3 regions of the Arthrobacter sp. 001422645 genome follow, and region 1 is predicted to be linked to each of the others. Evidence: predicted binding sites of a transcription regulator. Region 1 holds the regulator's gene; each other region holds the start of a gene.
What was found. Region 1 encodes LexA, which represses DNA repair genes until DNA is damaged. Its sites were predicted from a motif close to TCGAACANNTGTTCGA; they were not measured.

Region 1 (5,004 bases):
CCTTGGCGGGGGCGTTGAGGAAACCACTGAAGGAGAGGACCAGTGCGGCCAGCAGGATCAGCGGCATCGCGATGAAGACAAAGCGCCCCCGCCGGGTAAGCCGCAGCGGCGCCGGCTTTGCCGACTGCTGCTTTGCCGGCTGCGCGGCTCCTGTGGTCCCGTCCTGGACAGCGTGGCGGGTCTGGCTTTTACGGGCCTGCCCTCTCATAGGACTCTGCAGGCTCATACGGCTCGGCCCGCCGACGGGGGAACCGCCCCCGGGCCGGCCGTAGTCGCCGAATGCGTCGCGGCCGAAAGTGTCGTGAAACGCGCTTGTTGCTGACATGAACTGAGCCCTCCTGGACCATACTGTGCCGCCCGGCGTACTCCACGTACCCGCCGCCAACCGGCCATACCTTCGAACAAAGAACCGAACACACCGTTCGACCCGAGTCGTACAAAACTAGAACACATATTCGAATCTTGCTGGTTCTGTTTTAGCACTTATTGACGAACATTGTCGAGACTCGCTAGAACAAATGTTTGAAAAAGCAGTGCGGCTGGCCTACGTTTGATGCAAAGAACAACCACTTCTGCAGTTGATCAGCAGGGTCTGACATTTCAGGCCGGAAGTTCCCGGCAGCTGCAGCCACGGGCGGCCGGGCGGAACGGAAAGGCGTTGGCGAACATGGCAGCACAAGCCACTGGCGGCAGGGCCACCCAGCGGGGCCCGCAGGCAGCCCGGCCACCCAAGAGCCTCACCGTCCGGCAAAAGAAGATCCTGGAAACCATCCAGCGCTCCGTGACGGACAACGGCTACCCGCCGTCCATGCGCGAGATCGGCGATACCGTCGGACTGGCCAGCCTCTCCAGCGTGACCCACCAGCTGTCGCAGCTGGAAAAACTCGGCTACCTGCGGCGCGACCCCAAACGCCCCCGCGCCATGGAAGTCCTGATGCCGCTGACCCTTGATGAGGGAGCCGCGAAGATTTCAGGGGTTGAGAAGTCCAGCGGTCTGCGCGCCGTAGGCGGCCTGTCCGTTTCGGAGCTGGCCAGCGCCACCGACACAGCCATGGTGCCGCTGGTGGGCCGCATCGCGGCGGGCGGACCAATCCTGGCCGACCAGGTCGTGGAGGACGTGATGCCCCTTCCCCGCCAACTGGTGGGCCACGGCGAGCTCTTTATGCTCAAGGTCGCGGGTGACTCGATGATCGACGCAGCCATCTGCGACGGCGACTGGGTGGTGGTGCGCCGGCAGGGCGATGCCGTCAACGGTGACATTGTGGCCGCCCTGCTGGACGACGAGGCAACAGTCAAGACCTTCCGTCAGCGCGACGGCCACACGTGGCTGCTGCCGCAGAATACGCAGTACGAGCCCATCCTCGGCGACCACGCCGTCATTATGGGCAAAGTCGTCTCCGTGTTGCGTTCGCTTTAGGAACCGCCCTCCACAGCCCTTTCGAAGAAGGCCCCGCCGGCGTTGACCATGTCACGTCGGGCGGGGCCTTTCACGTTCCCTCCCAGTTGCTGGCGCCACAGCGGCAGCAACGTCCCGGAATTCCGCGCATGTCGTGGGAGCCGGGCGGCCGCAGACGGCAGCAGCCGGGCAGGAACGTCAGAGCCCCGGCCGGGGCAGACCTGAGCGAAAAACCTGCCGGCCCGCTCCTGCCCCGCTCCGGCCCTCGGTCACGTGATGGGCTGCCCTACCCCTTCGCGAGCCGCTCCAGGGCCGCGAGGGCGACCGTGGGGTCGGTAGTGGGCCAGAACGGCGGCAACGCGGCCCGGAGGAATCCCCCGTACCGCTCGGTGGACAGCCGGGAATCCAGCACCGCCACCACTCCCTTGTCCGTTGTTGTGCGGATCAGCCGGCCGGCGCCCTGGGCCAGCCGGATGGCGGCGTGGGTCGCGGACACACTCATAAAGCCGTTCCCGCCGGCCTGGGCCACCGCCCGGGACCGCGCCGTCATCAGGGGATCGTCGGGCCGCGGGAACGGAATCCGGTCAATCACCACGAGGCGGCAGGAGGTCCCCGGCACGTCGACGCCCTGCCACAGGGACATGGTGCCAAACAGGCAGGTGTCCGGTTCGTCGGCGAACTGCTTCACCAGCGCCGTCATGGTCGAATCCCCCTGACAGAGGATGGACATGTCCAGCCGGGGACGCAGGGCCTCGGCGGCATCCTCGGCGGCGCGCCGGGAGGAGAACAGGCACAGGGCCCCGCCGCCGGAGGCCCGGATCAGCTTCTCGAGCTCATCGAGCGCCTCCGGGGACGTGCCGCGGCCGGGCTTGGGCAGATGCTTGGCGACGTAGAGAATGCCCTGCTTGGGGTACTCGAAGGGCGATCCGACGTCGACGCCGGTCCAGCTGGGGGCGCCGGGTCCCACCAGGCCCAGACCCCCGGCCGCCGGTTCGAACGCGGACCCGATCGCCAGGGTGGCCGAGGTCAGGATGACGGTGTGGTCCGCGAACAGGCCCTCGCGGAGCCGTCCGGCGACGCTGAGTGGTGCGATATTGACCAGCGCCGGGGCGGACTCGTCCGGCTGGGAATAGCCCTGCTGCGGGTCGAAGGTGCTGTTGCGGGAAAACCAGACCACCTCGCGGTTTTCGCGTGCGGCCAGCAGCCGTTCGCAGAGCTCCAGGATCACCATGAGCCGGGAGCGCGCCAGTTGGCGTCCGCCGTCGGCCGTGTTGGCGCTGTCTCCCTTCGAATCCGAAAGGGCGGCGCGGCACGCGTCACGCAACTGGTCCACGCAGTCCAGTTGTTCGCTGTTGAGTCCGTTGGGCATGAGCCCGCTGGGGACGCCTTCAATGGCGAGTTCCAGGTTGGACGCCGCATTGTTCAGCGCGTCCACGGTGATGCCGGTGTGCTTCCGGGCCCCGGACGCGGCGGCGTGCACCATCGCGACGGACAGCTGGCCGGACACGGCGCCGGTCACGCGGTCCTGGAGCTCGTGGGCTTCATCCACCACCACCACGTCGTATTCCGGCAGCACGGCCAGGCCCTCGAAGGCACTGACGGCGAGCATCGCGTGGTTGGTGACGACCACGTCTGCGTCGGCGGCGTTCTGCCGGGCCAGTTCGCTGAAGCATTCGGCCGCCAGGGGGCACTTCTGCGCGCCGAGGCATTCCATGGAGGTGACGGAGACCTGCCGCCAGGCCCGGTCGGTGACGCCGGGCAGAAGTTCGTCGCGGTCCCCCGTGACGGTGTCCTCGGCCCATTCGCGCAGCCGGACGACCTCCTTGCCGAGCTGCGAGGACGGGCCGCCCATGGCCGCGGCGAAGTGCGGCACGGAAGTGTCCTCGCCGAGGGAGAAGAGCTGGCCCTCCGACGGCTCTTCCGAGGGGAACCCGCCTTCGAGCTTGTGGCGGCACACGTAGTTGGAGCGGCCCTTGACCAGTGCCACCTTGACGGGCCGGTCCAGCGCCGGGGTGATGGTCTTGAGCAGCCGGGGCAAGTCCCGGCCCACGATCTGGGTCTGCAGGGCCAGAGTGGCGGTGGAGACCAGGGTGGGCTTGTCGCTGACCAGCGAGTGGGCGATCAGCGGGATCAGGTACGCGAGGGATTTGCCGGTTCCGGTGCCGGCCTGGACCAGCAGGTGGTCGCCGCTGTCAATCGCCTGCGCCACCTGCCGGGCCATTTCGTGCTGGCCGTCGCGGCTCTGGCCGCCCATGCCGGACACGGCACGGTCGAGCAGTTCGATGACAAACTCCCCGCTGGTTTTGCCGCCTGGGCCTGCCGCGCGTGCCCCCGCGGCGTCCGCCTCCGCGGTTTCGGTCCCCGGGGCGTCCTCCCCCGCCGGCTCGTCCGTACCTGTGTCCGCCCCGGTCACCGCTGCCTCAGTCATTGCTGATGAACGAATCCAGTTCAGCGGCGAATCCCTCACGCACCATCACGACGGCGCGGGTGCCCGCTTCCTCGTGGTTGAGGCTGAGGATCTCGGCGTCCGCCTCGTGCAGCTTGCTGAGCAGGTCCCCGCGGTTGTAGGGGATCATCAGTTCCAGCTTGACGCTGGGCCGCGGAATTCCCTCGCTGATGGCCTTGAGCAGCTCCGGGATGCCTGCGCCGGTACGTGCCGACACCACGACGTGGCGCGGCTCGCGCTGCTTGAGCCGTTCCACCACGAAGGGGTCCGCGGCGTCCGCCTTGTTCAGGACGATGATTTCGGGCACCTTGCGTGCGTCGACCTCGCTGAACACCTTGCGGACGGCGGCGATCTGGCCCTCCGGATCGGGGTGCGAGACATCCACGACGTGCAGGATCAGGTCCGCGTCGGCGACTTCCTCCAGCGTGGAGCGGAAAGCCTCCACGAGCTGGGTGGGCAGCGAACGGACAAAGCCCACAGTGTCGGCGAGGGTGTAGCCCAGCCCGTCCGAAGTCTCGGCTTTGCGGACGGTCGGGTCCAGGGTGGCGAACAGGGCGTTCTCCACCAGGACACCGGCGTCGGTCAGCCGGTTCAGGAGCGAGGACTTGCCGGCGTTGGTGTACCCGGCGATCGCGACGGAGGGCACGGAATTACGACGGCGGTTGGCGCGCTTGGTTTCCCGGGCAGGCTTCATCGCGGCGATCTCACGCCGCAGCTTGGCCATCCGGGTGCGGATCCGGCGTCGGTCCAGTTCGATCTTGGTTTCACCGGGACCACGCGAGCCCATGCCGGCACCCGCACCGCCCACCTGGCCGCCTGCCTGGCGGGACATCGAGTCACCCCAACCGCGCAGGCGCGGGAGCAGGTATTCGAGCTGGGCCAGCTCCACCTGCGCCTTGCCCTCACGGCTCTTGGCGTGCTGGGCGAAAATGTCCAGGATCAGGGCCGTACGATCAATGACCTTGACCTTGACGATGTCTTCCAGGCTGCGGCGCTGGGACGGCGCCAGTTCGGCGTCGACGACGACGGTGTCCGCGCCCGTGGACATCACGATGTCCTTCAGTTCCTGGGCCTTGCCGGAGCCGAGGAAAGTGCCCGGATCGGGCTTCTGGCGGCGCTGGACGATCCCGTCGAGGACCTCCGAGCCGGCGGTCTCGGCGAG
Region 2 (5,004 bases), on a different contig from region 1:
ACACGTTCATCCTGCCAGCCACCAAGGAGGTCCCAAAGCGGCTGCTGCACCCGAAGAAAAAGACGGTGGGCGTTCGGATCCCGGACAACAAAGTGGTGCAGGCATTGCTGGCTGAACTGGGCGAGCCGCTGCTCTCCAGCACGCTGCTGCTGCCGGATGAGGAAGAACCGCTGACGCAGGGCTGGGAAATCAAGGAACGGCTGGAGCACGTGGTGGACGCAGTCGTCGACTCCGGCGACTGCGGCGCGGAGCCGACCACTGTCATTGACTACTCCAGCGGCACGGCGGAAGTCGTCCGGCGCGGCATGGGCGACCCGTCGCGCTTCGAATAACCCCGCCGGGGGAACCTACGCGGAAGCGGTCCCGGCCGAACCGGCGTCGCCCGACGCCCGGTTCCGGAGCAAGCGGCGCGACAGATCCACTACGGCGACAAGCCCTGCGAGGGGCGTGAGCACGGCCGCGACGTAGACGAAGAGCAACCAGCTGAGCGTCGTCAGCAGCGTCTGGTGGTTGCTCAGCAGGGAGAGCCCGCCGAGGAGCCCGATGCCCCAAAACAAGACCACGCCGGCCAATACCGCTGCCGCGGGGAAGTACTCGCTCGAGACAGTGGTTTTCACGGTGCTCTGCAAAATCATCAAGGTTTTCATGGACCCTCCTCATGCCTGGCGGTGGAGAGAATCCGCCGGGGTCATTCCAAGTATGGGGCCCGCCGCAACCGGATTTTCGTCGAATGCCCGCGACGTGACGAAGCTAACGAACGTCGCTGCGAATTCCTTCGCCGAGCCTGCCCTGAACCGCCGGGCGGTGGAACTGCGGCTCCACATCGCGCCCATCGTCCTGGGTGCGGGCGAGCGGCTGCTGGGACGGCGTCGCGAACCAGCTTGAACCTGAAAATCTGATTTCCCCTCGTCAGAGGGCGTGAAATGCCGAGCCGGCGGCACGGGAAACGGGGATCCTGCGCATACGATCTTGTGATGCCTCGCCTTACCGCTCCGGACGTCAGATACCACTCCTCCTGGCTGGAAGGATCAGCTGAATTTTCCGGCGCCCGCAGGGACGGCGGGGGCGCGGAGGACTGGCCGCTGGAAGAACTCAGGGATGCCCTGACATTCCACCGGTTTGTGGAGGCGCTTGCTATGGATGCATTGCCGGAGAGCCCGCGGAAGCCGGGATACGTGCCCTGCACCTACCTGTGGGTCGTGGAGGGTGACACGTTCCTTGGCTCTCTGGCGATCAGGCACGAGCTGAACGAATTCCTCCTCAACGAGGGTGGGCACATCGGCTACAGCATCAGGCCTTCCGCGAGACGCCGCGGCCACGCGGCTGCCGCGCTGGCCGACGCCCTGCTGGTAGCGCGAAACCTGGGAATTCCCCGGGTTCTGCTCACCTGCGATGACAACAACACCGGCTCCCGGGCGACCATCGAAAAGAACGGCGGCGTATACGAGGACACCCGCAACGGCAAACGACGCTACTGGATCGATACCGCCTAACCGGTCACCCGTTGATGACGGTGCGGTTCCCGTGTGCTTCTTGCACGGTCAGGGTCATCGTCCTGCATGACCCGGAGTGGACAGCCACCCTCTTCCGCACTCCATATGAGCCCACCTGATCCCGGCCGCTGGTACCTGTCCGCCTCAGCGTCCTGGGCGGTCGGCAGTCCGCAGAGTCTGCCGGTAACCTGCGGAGGAGCTTTTGTACGCATGGCCCCCGAGGACGCAGGACGATGGCCGCAGTGACGCCGATGTCGGCGGATGGGCGCACTCGTTCCGGCGGGCCCCGGGGGCACGCGTTCCAGCGCTCAGATTGCTTCCGGCTATTTCTCGAGCGCGGGGATTCCGAGCCGGGCGCAGACTTCGGCTGGGCCGGGGATGACGGCGACGGTGTTGTCGACGACGCACGCGGTCAGGAATGGAACGTAGTGTCCCAATGCCAGGTTGTCCGGTCCGGGGTAGAGGGGATTGCCATTTTGGTCCATGTTCGCGTCCTCAGGGACGATACGGTCGCCCCTGGGACCTTGGGGAGGCGACACGAAACCGTCCGGGATGAGGTCATCGGTTTCTCCGCTTTGGTTCATTGTCCCGATATCCCACGCTTTGCTGCATTGGTTGATGGGGTCGTTGATCTGTTTCATTCCGGCGTTCTTATCGTCCGGGTTTGGGTTGTTCTCCGTGTCGAAACCTGCGATGAAAGTCCCGGTGGTGATGTAAGGAGGCCTTGTCTCCCCGGGCGAGCCGATGACGGGCATTCTGGTGGTGATGTCGGCGTGGTAGTAGCAGCGGATGTCCCGTTTATCCTCCACTGGTGCCAATGACACGTAGACGCCGGCGGCGGTGGTGCCGGCCAGTGCCAGCCCGGCGAAGGTCAGCATTGCGGGTTTGCGCCACTGGGGGGTCGGCTTGGGCGTCCGGCGGGCCTCCTGGACGAGGAGGTTCTGGACGCGGTTTTTGGTGTCTTTCGGGTAGGTCACTTCAGACAGGTTCATGAGAGCCTCGCTTCAACGATCGTCGTGTCGAGTTGTTCCTTGGGCTCCAGGTCCCGGTTCGTGGCAGCCAGCTTGGCCCGTGCGCGATGCAGTCTCGATTTCACTGTCCCGATTCGGACGCCGAGGGTCTTGGCGGCCACTTCCTGGCTAACTCCGTTCATCAGGCACAGGATCACGACGTCACGTTCCCCATCGTTCAGCCCCGCGGTCGTGTCAAGCAATTCGCGGACGGCACGTTCCGCGTCGAGCCTCGAGGCGACTGCCTCCGCATGGTCTGCTGCAGGTTGGCCGTGCCGGGGATCGGAGTGTGGCAGCCTGGCCAGGAAGTCGGCGTGCCTCCTCGATCCCCTGGCACGATTGCGGTTCGCGTTTGTTGCCACGCCGAGCAGCCACGGCAGGACAGTGTCCCTCTCCGGTCTGAGTCTGTTGCGCTGCCGCCACGCCTCCAAAAAGGTGATCGAGACGAGTTCCTCCGCGTCGTGCCAGGAACCGCACCGGGACAGGCAGTACCGAAAGACCGCATCGGCGTGCCTGTCGAACAGGACCCCGAAGGCGTCAGCATCGCCTGCACTGCACTTACGCCACAGGTCTTCGTCGGTGTCCCCCATTAGCCTCATGCCTTGTAGTGTCCGCAGGACCCGAAAAGGTTCCCGCTCCGCCAAAATAGTTTTCGCCGTTCCCGGCCAGACTCCGAGTCCCGCCCCTGCCCAGCACTGAGAGTCAAAGCTACGGCAGTCGGAACACTAAGGACGGAAAGCGGAAGCTGCGCCGCAGCGCGGATCTGATCCTCCGTCAGATGCAACATGTTGAGGCATGCCCAATGTCGGCGCCCGGAGCTACACTGAAGCATCGAACATATATTCGAATATGGGTGTAGCGAGGGTGTGTTGTGGGCGTAATCATCGGGCCCCGCGTGATAGACGCGGGCACTTCTCTACTGTCGGTCCTTATCTCGCCGGTGCCGGTTGCCGCCGGCTACCCTTCTCCCGCGCAGGACTACTTTGACGGCCGCATCGACCTCAACGAACACCTCATCAAGGACATCACCAGCACCTACGTCGTCAGGGTGTCCGGGGACTCCATGGAGCGTGCCGGGATCAGCGACGGCGACGAGCTGATCGTGAACCGCGCCCTCGAGCCGCGCGACGGCTGCGTCGTCGTCGCGGTCCTCGATGGCGAGCTCACAGTCAAGAGACTGCGCATCACGGCGTCCGGCGTGGTGCTGCAGGCCGACAACCCGCGGTACCCGGACATCAGGGTGCCGGCACTGTCGGACCTGGTCATCTGGGGCGTCGCGACCCGTTGCCTGCACCATGTCTAGGGCCATGCCGGGCCGGGGCAGCGTGGCCCTTGTTGACGTGAACTGCTTCTATGCCAGCGCCGAACGCGCCTTCGACCCCTCGCTGGAGGGCCGTCCGCTGGTGGTGCTCTCCAATAACGACGGCTGCGCGGTCACCCGCTCCCCCGAAGCGAAAGCACTCGGAATCAGCCTCGGCGAGCCGTGGTTCAAGCTCGCACCGCGGGCAAAGGAATGGGGGCTGGTGGCTCGGTCCAGCAACTACGAGCTCTACGGGGACATCAGCGCCCGGGTGATGGAACTCCTCGGCCGCTACTCGGCCTGGCTGGAGGTCTACAGCATCGACGAGGCCTTCCTCGGCGTCAACGGCACCCCGGAGGAACTGCAGCGGCTGGGCCACACGATGAAAACCGCAGTGCGCCGCAACGTCGGCGTCCCCGTCTGCGTCGGCATCGCCGGCACCAAGACCCTGGCGAAACTGGCCAACAAGTGGGCCAAGCACAATCCGGCGTTCGACGGCGTCTGCCACTGGGACGCTGTTCCCGCCGCCCGGCGGGAGAAACTCATGGCGGGCCTGTCCGTGGTCGAGCTCTGGGGAGTGGCAGCACGGCTGACCAAACGGCTGAACGCACAGAATATCCACACGGTCCTGGACCTCGCCCGCGCAGACCCCATCAAGATCAGGGACCGCTTTTCGGTGGTGCTGATGCGGACGGTCCTGGAGCTCAACGGAACACCGTGCATCCCCCTGGAAGAGGAACGGATCGGCCGCGACCAGCTCATCTTCAGCCGTTCCTTTGCCACACCGATCACCACCGGCGCCGGGGTGCGCCAGGTGCTGGGCATCTACGCCCAGCAGGCCAGCGCCCGGCTGGCGAAGCACCGGCTCCAGGCCAAGCTTCTGACGGCGTTCGCCGCCACGTCCTTCTACGACCCGCAGGACAACTCGTACCCCACCGTCTACGTGCCCCTGCCGATGCCCACCGCCGATCCCGTCCTCCTGGCGAGAGCGGCGTACGCCCTGCTCCCCCGGATTGACGACGGCGTCAAGTACGTCCGCGCGGGGATCATGGTCACCGATCTGCGCCCCACCGGCAACCAGGCGCCGCTGGCAATCTTCGAAAATCCGCACGAGGAACGAGGCATCGGCCCACTGCTGGAGGACGTCAGCCGGAGATACGGGCGGGGGTCGATCGGCCTCGGCTTCGCCGGGATCCGGGGC
Region 3 (5,004 bases), on a different contig from region 1:
TCGAAGTGCAGGCCCGTGGTGGGCTCGTCCAGCACGTAGACGCTACGGCCGTTGGAACGCTTCTGCAGCTCCGCGGCGAGCTTGACGCGCTGCGCCTCGCCGCCGGAGAGCGTCGTGGCGGGCTGGCCCAGCCGGACGTAACCGAGGCCGACGTCGACGAGGGTCCGGAGGTGCCGGGCGATCGGTGAGAAGGCCGCGAAGAACTCCGCGCCTTCCTCGATGGGCATGTTCAGGACATCGGCGATCGTCTTGCCCTTGTAGTGGACTTCCAGCGTTTCGCGGTTGTACCGGGCGCCGTGGCACACCTCGCAGGGCACGTAGACGTCCGGCAGGAAGTTCATTTCGATCTTCAGCGTGCCGTCGCCGGAGCACGCCTCGCAGCGGCCGCCCTTGACGTTGAAGGAGAACCGCCCCGGCAGGTAGCCGCGGACCTTTGCCTCGGTCGTTTCGGCGAAGAGCTTGCGGATGTTGTCAAAGACACCCGTGTAGGTCGCCGGGTTGGACCGCGGGGTCCGGCCGATCGGGCTTTGGTCGACGTGGACCACCTTGTCGAGGTGCTCGAGGCCCTTGATCGACTTGTGCCGCCCCGCCACCTGCTTGGCGCCGTTGAGCTTGTTGGCGAGGACCTTGTAGAGGATCTCATTGACCAGGGTGGACTTGCCGGAGCCGCTGACGCCGGTCACCGCGGTGAACAGCCCCAGCGGGAAGGTGGCATCCACGTTCAGGAGGTTGTTCTCCTTGGCGCCCACGACCTTGAGCTCGCGCTTCTTGTCGTACTTGCGGCGCTTCTTGGGGATCTCGATCTGTTTCCGGCCGGAGAGATAGTCGCCCGTGAGGGACTCGGTGTTCTCCAGCAGCTCTTTGTAGGAACCCGAGTGCACCACCATGCCGCCGTGTTCGCCGGCTCCCGGTCCGATGTCCACCACCCAGTCGGCTTCCTGGATGGTGTCCTCGTCGTGTTCGACCACGATCAGGGTGTTACCGAGGTCCCGGAGCCGGGTGAGGGTCTCGATCAGGCGTCGGTTGTCCCGCTGGTGGAGCCCGATGGACGGTTCGTCCAGGACGTACAGCACGCCAACGAGGCCGGAGCCGATCTGGGTGGCCAGCCGGATGCGCTGCGCTTCGCCGCCGGACAGCGTGCCGGACGGGCGTTCCAGGTTCAGGTACTCCAGGCCGACGTCGAGCAGGAAGGTCAGGCGGGCCTGGATCTCCTTGAGGACCTGGTTCGCGATCTGGGCTTCACGGCCGGTGAGGACGAGGTTGTCCAGGAAGTGGGCGCATTCGCGCATCGGCAGGGCGGCGACGGCGGCGATGGACTTGCCGTTGATCAGCACCGAGAGCGACGCTGGGTTCAGGCGCGCGCCGTTGCAGGCCGGGCACGGGATCTGCCGCATGTATTCCTCGTAGCGGTCGCGGGCAGAGTCCGAATCCGTTTCAAGGTGTTTGCGGTGGACGTACTGGATGACGCCCTCGAAGCCGGTGCTGTATTTGCGTTCCCGGCCGAAGCGGTTGCGGTACTGCACCACCACTTTGTGGTCCTTGCCGTGCAGCACGGTCTGGCGGATGTCCTCGGAGAGCTTGTCCCACGGGGTGGTCATCGAGAAGCCGAGTTCCTTGGCGAGCCCGCCAAGCAACCGGTTCCAGTACTCGGTGGTGGCGGTGCCGAGGGACCACGGTGCGATGGCCCCCTCCGCGAGGGACAGTTCCCCGTTGGGGATGATGAGTTCCTCGTCAACCTCCAGCTTGGTGCCGATGCCGCTGCAGGCGGAGCAGGCGCCGAAGGGGTTGTTGAAGGAAAAGGACCGGGGTTCGATCTCGTCGATCGCGAGCGGGTGCTCGTTGGGGCAGGCAAGGTGCTCGGAGAAAGCCCTGATCCGTTCGGGATCGTCGGCGTCGAGGTCGACGAACTCGGCGAGGATCCGCCCTTCGGCCAGGCCCAAGGCGGTTTCCACCGAGTCGGTGAGGCGCTGGCTGATGCCTTCCTTGACCACCAGGCGGTCCACCACCACTTCAATGGTGTGCTTGAACTGCTTACCGAGCTTGGGGGGATCGCTCAGCTGGATCAGCTTGTCATCGACCCGGGCCCGCGAATAGCCCTTGGCGGTGAGTTCCTTGAAAAGTTCAACGAATTCGCCCTTGCGGCCGCGGACCACCGGGGCAAGCACCTGGAAGCGGGTTCCCTCCGGCAGTTCCAGCAGTTGGTCCACGATCTGCTGCGGTGTCTGCTTGGTGACGGGCTCGCCGCACACGGGGCAGTGCGGGCGGCCGACACGGGCCCACAGGAGGCGCATGTAGTCGTAGATTTCCGTGATGGTGCCCACGGTGGAGCGCGGGTTCTTGCTGGTGGATTTCTGGTCGATGGACACCGCGGGCGAGAGGCCCTCGATGAAGTCGACGTCGGGCTTGTCCACCTGGCCCAGGAACTGCCGGGCGTAGGCGGAGAGCGACTCGACGTAGCGGCGCTGGCCCTCGGCGAAGATGGTGTCGAACGCGAGTGATGACTTGCCCGAGCCGGAGAGGCCGGTGAAGACGATCATGGAGTCGCGCGGCAGGTCCAGATCCACGTTGCGCAGGTTGTGTTCGCGCGCGCCCTTGACCACAAGCCGGGACATGTCCGGGCGTGTCACCGCCGGGCGGGATTCGGCTCCGCGGCCCGGTTTTGCGGACGCCGGTTTCGCGGGGGCATCAACGGTGGCCGGGGCATGAACGGCGGGGGCATCAACGGCTGGATCTTCAGCTACGGCTTTAGGCACGCTACCAATGCTAATCGAAAACTTCTTCGAATATCCATTCCCGGCTGTGTCCCGCGCCGGAGAACGCAGGCCGATATGTTAGCGGGGGCTACTCGCGGTCGTACGCCGCGGCGAGCAGCTGCACGGCCTCGGCGAAGCTGGCACCCTGGGCCTTGGCCGCGGCGGCGAAATCGGCGGCGGCAGCGGAAAGTGAGCTCCAGGCCTCGTCCCGGGCGCACACCACCGTCCCGTTCCGGCCCCGGGTCAGCACGACGCCGGCGGCCTCCAGTTCCTTGTAGGCGCGCGCCACGGTGTGGGGCGCGACGCCCAGCTCGCCGGCGAGGTTCCGGACGGCGGGGAGCTTGGTCCCGGGGGCCAGGGTCCCGTTGTCAGCGCGTTCGATGATGTTGAGCCGGAGCTGCTCAAACAGGGGCACGGTGCTGCCGGGATTCGGCCGCCAGGAGCCGGGAAACGGTGTTGCCGATGTTGCTGGTGTTTCGGTGGGGCTCACTGTCCGGGCTCCTGGTCACGTTGGGGCTGTTCGCGGCGGGCGAACTGCGCCTCGTAGAGTTTAAGGTAGTGCCCGCCCTTTGCCATCAGCTGCTGATGGGTCCCCTGCTCAACAATCCGTCCTTGGTCCATGACCAGAATTAGATCAGCGTCCCGGACGGTGGACAAACGATGGGCAATGACGAAGCTCGTGCGACCCTGCCTGAGCCGTTGCATCGCCTGCCGGATCTGCACTTCGGTGCGGCTGTCAACGGAGCTTGTGGCCTCATCGAGGACCAGGATGCTGCGCCCGGCCAGTTGCGCCCTGGCGATGGAGATCAGCTGGCGCTGGCCGCGGCTCAGCGAGTCGCCGTCGTTGCCGAGCATCGTGGCGTAGCCACCGGGCAGGGCACGGACGAACTGGTCCACGTGGCTGGCGCGCGCAGCGGCTACGATCTCGGCGTCGCCTGCGCCGGGGCAGCCGTACTCGATGTTGTCCCGGATGCTGCCGCTGAACAGCCAGGCGTCCTGCATCACGGTGCCGAACTTGGCCCGCAGGGTATCCCGCGGCAGATCCGTGATGTCCGTGCCGTCGACCCTGATCCGTCCGGAGTCGAGTTCGTAGAACCGCATCAGCAAGTTCACGACGGTGGTTTTGCCGGCGCCGGTGTGGCCTACCACCGCCACGGTCTGCCCGGGTTCCACGGTGAAGGACAGGTCCCGGACCGCCGGGGCAGCCGGGCTGTAGCCGAAGGTGACGTGTTCAAAGGCGACCCGGCCGGCGGTGCCGGCCGGCGCGGCGGCGCTGCCGGGGCCGGGACGGGTGCCTGGCGCGGCTTCGGGGCCCATTGCGGGCTCCCCCGGGATTTCCGGGGCGTCCAGGAGTTCGAAGACCCGCCCGGCCGAGGCGAGGCACGACTGCATGAGGGTCAGCATGCCGCCGATCTGGCCCATTGGCTGGCTGAAGAGCCGGCTGAACTGGATGAAGGCCTGGAGGCCGCCGATGGTCATGGCGCCGGCCAGGACCTGGAGTGCCCCGACGACGGCGACGGCGACGTAGTTGAGGTTGGACACGAAGACCATGAGGGGCTGCACCACGCCGGACACGTACTGCGCGCGGGCGCTGGCACGGCACAGTTTGTCGTTGCCGTCCTTGAACCGGGACGCGGCCGTCTCCTGCCGCCCGAAGGCCTTGAGGACCTCGTGGCCGGTGAAGAACTCCTCCAGCTGTGCGTGCAGCTCGCCCGTGCTCCCCCACTGCTCGGTGAAGTGGGCCTGGGATTTCCTGGCCACAAGGACGGTGATGAGCGTGGACACCGGGACGGAGACCAGCGCGATCAGGGCCAGGACCGGCGACAGCCACAGCATCATGGCCAGCGCCGCGGACAGCATCAGCAGCGACATGATCAGCTGGTTGAGCAGCTGGTTGAGGGCCTGGGCGATGTTGTCAACGTCGTTTGTGGCGCGGCTCAGCACGTCCCCGCGGTGTTGTTCGTCAAAATGGCGGGACGGGAGGACATGCAGCTTCTCCTCCACGGAGGCCCGCAGCCCGTAGCTCAGCCGCTGCACGGCGACGGCGGTCAGGGCGCCCTGGATCCAGCTGAAAAAGGAGGCCCCCAGATATATGATGGACACTCCCGCCAGCAGCGCGGCGAGTTCCTCCTCGTTGAAGGAACCCCCGACCACACCGGCAACCACGACGTCGGTGGCGTCGCCCAGGAGTTTCGGTGCCGCCACGTTGAGCACCACAAACGCGGACGTTGCGGCGATGACGCCGGCCATC

Region 2: AC6EUH_RS12870 (LexA family protein) is a predicted target of LexA. The motif match lies at 3,335-3,350, and genes of this name have one in related genera.
Region 3: uvrA (excinuclease ABC subunit UvrA) is a predicted target of LexA. The motif match lies at 2,768-2,783, and genes of this name have one in related genera.

What each region holds. Positions count from the first base shown of each region.
Region 1 is NZ_JCBANT010000003.1:210,307-215,310, reverse strand. It holds gene AC6EUH_RS06050 (LysM peptidoglycan-binding domain-containing protein) at 1-325, opposite strand, end outside; gene lexA (transcriptional repressor LexA) at 668-1,417, shown strand; gene AC6EUH_RS06040 (ATP-dependent DNA helicase) at 1,683-3,824, opposite strand; gene hflX (GTPase HflX) at 3,817-5,004, opposite strand, start outside.
Region 2 is NZ_JCBANT010000012.1:22,577-27,580, reverse strand. It holds gene AC6EUH_RS12900 (L-threonylcarbamoyladenylate synthase) at 1-332, shown strand, start outside; gene AC6EUH_RS12895 (hypothetical protein) at 348-647, opposite strand; gene AC6EUH_RS12890 (hypothetical protein) at 742-885, shown strand; gene AC6EUH_RS12885 (GNAT family N-acetyltransferase) at 975-1,493, shown strand; gene AC6EUH_RS12880 (hypothetical protein) at 1,817-2,485, opposite strand; gene AC6EUH_RS12875 (RNA polymerase sigma factor) at 2,482-3,102, opposite strand; gene AC6EUH_RS12870 (LexA family protein) at 3,375-3,806, shown strand; gene AC6EUH_RS12865 (Y-family DNA polymerase) at 3,811-5,004, shown strand, end outside.
Region 3 is NZ_JCBANT010000012.1:78,049-83,052, reverse strand. It holds gene uvrA (excinuclease ABC subunit UvrA) at 1-2,612, opposite strand, end outside; gene AC6EUH_RS13120 (GntR family transcriptional regulator) at 2,842-3,243, opposite strand; gene AC6EUH_RS13115 (ABC transporter ATP-binding protein) at 3,240-5,003, opposite strand.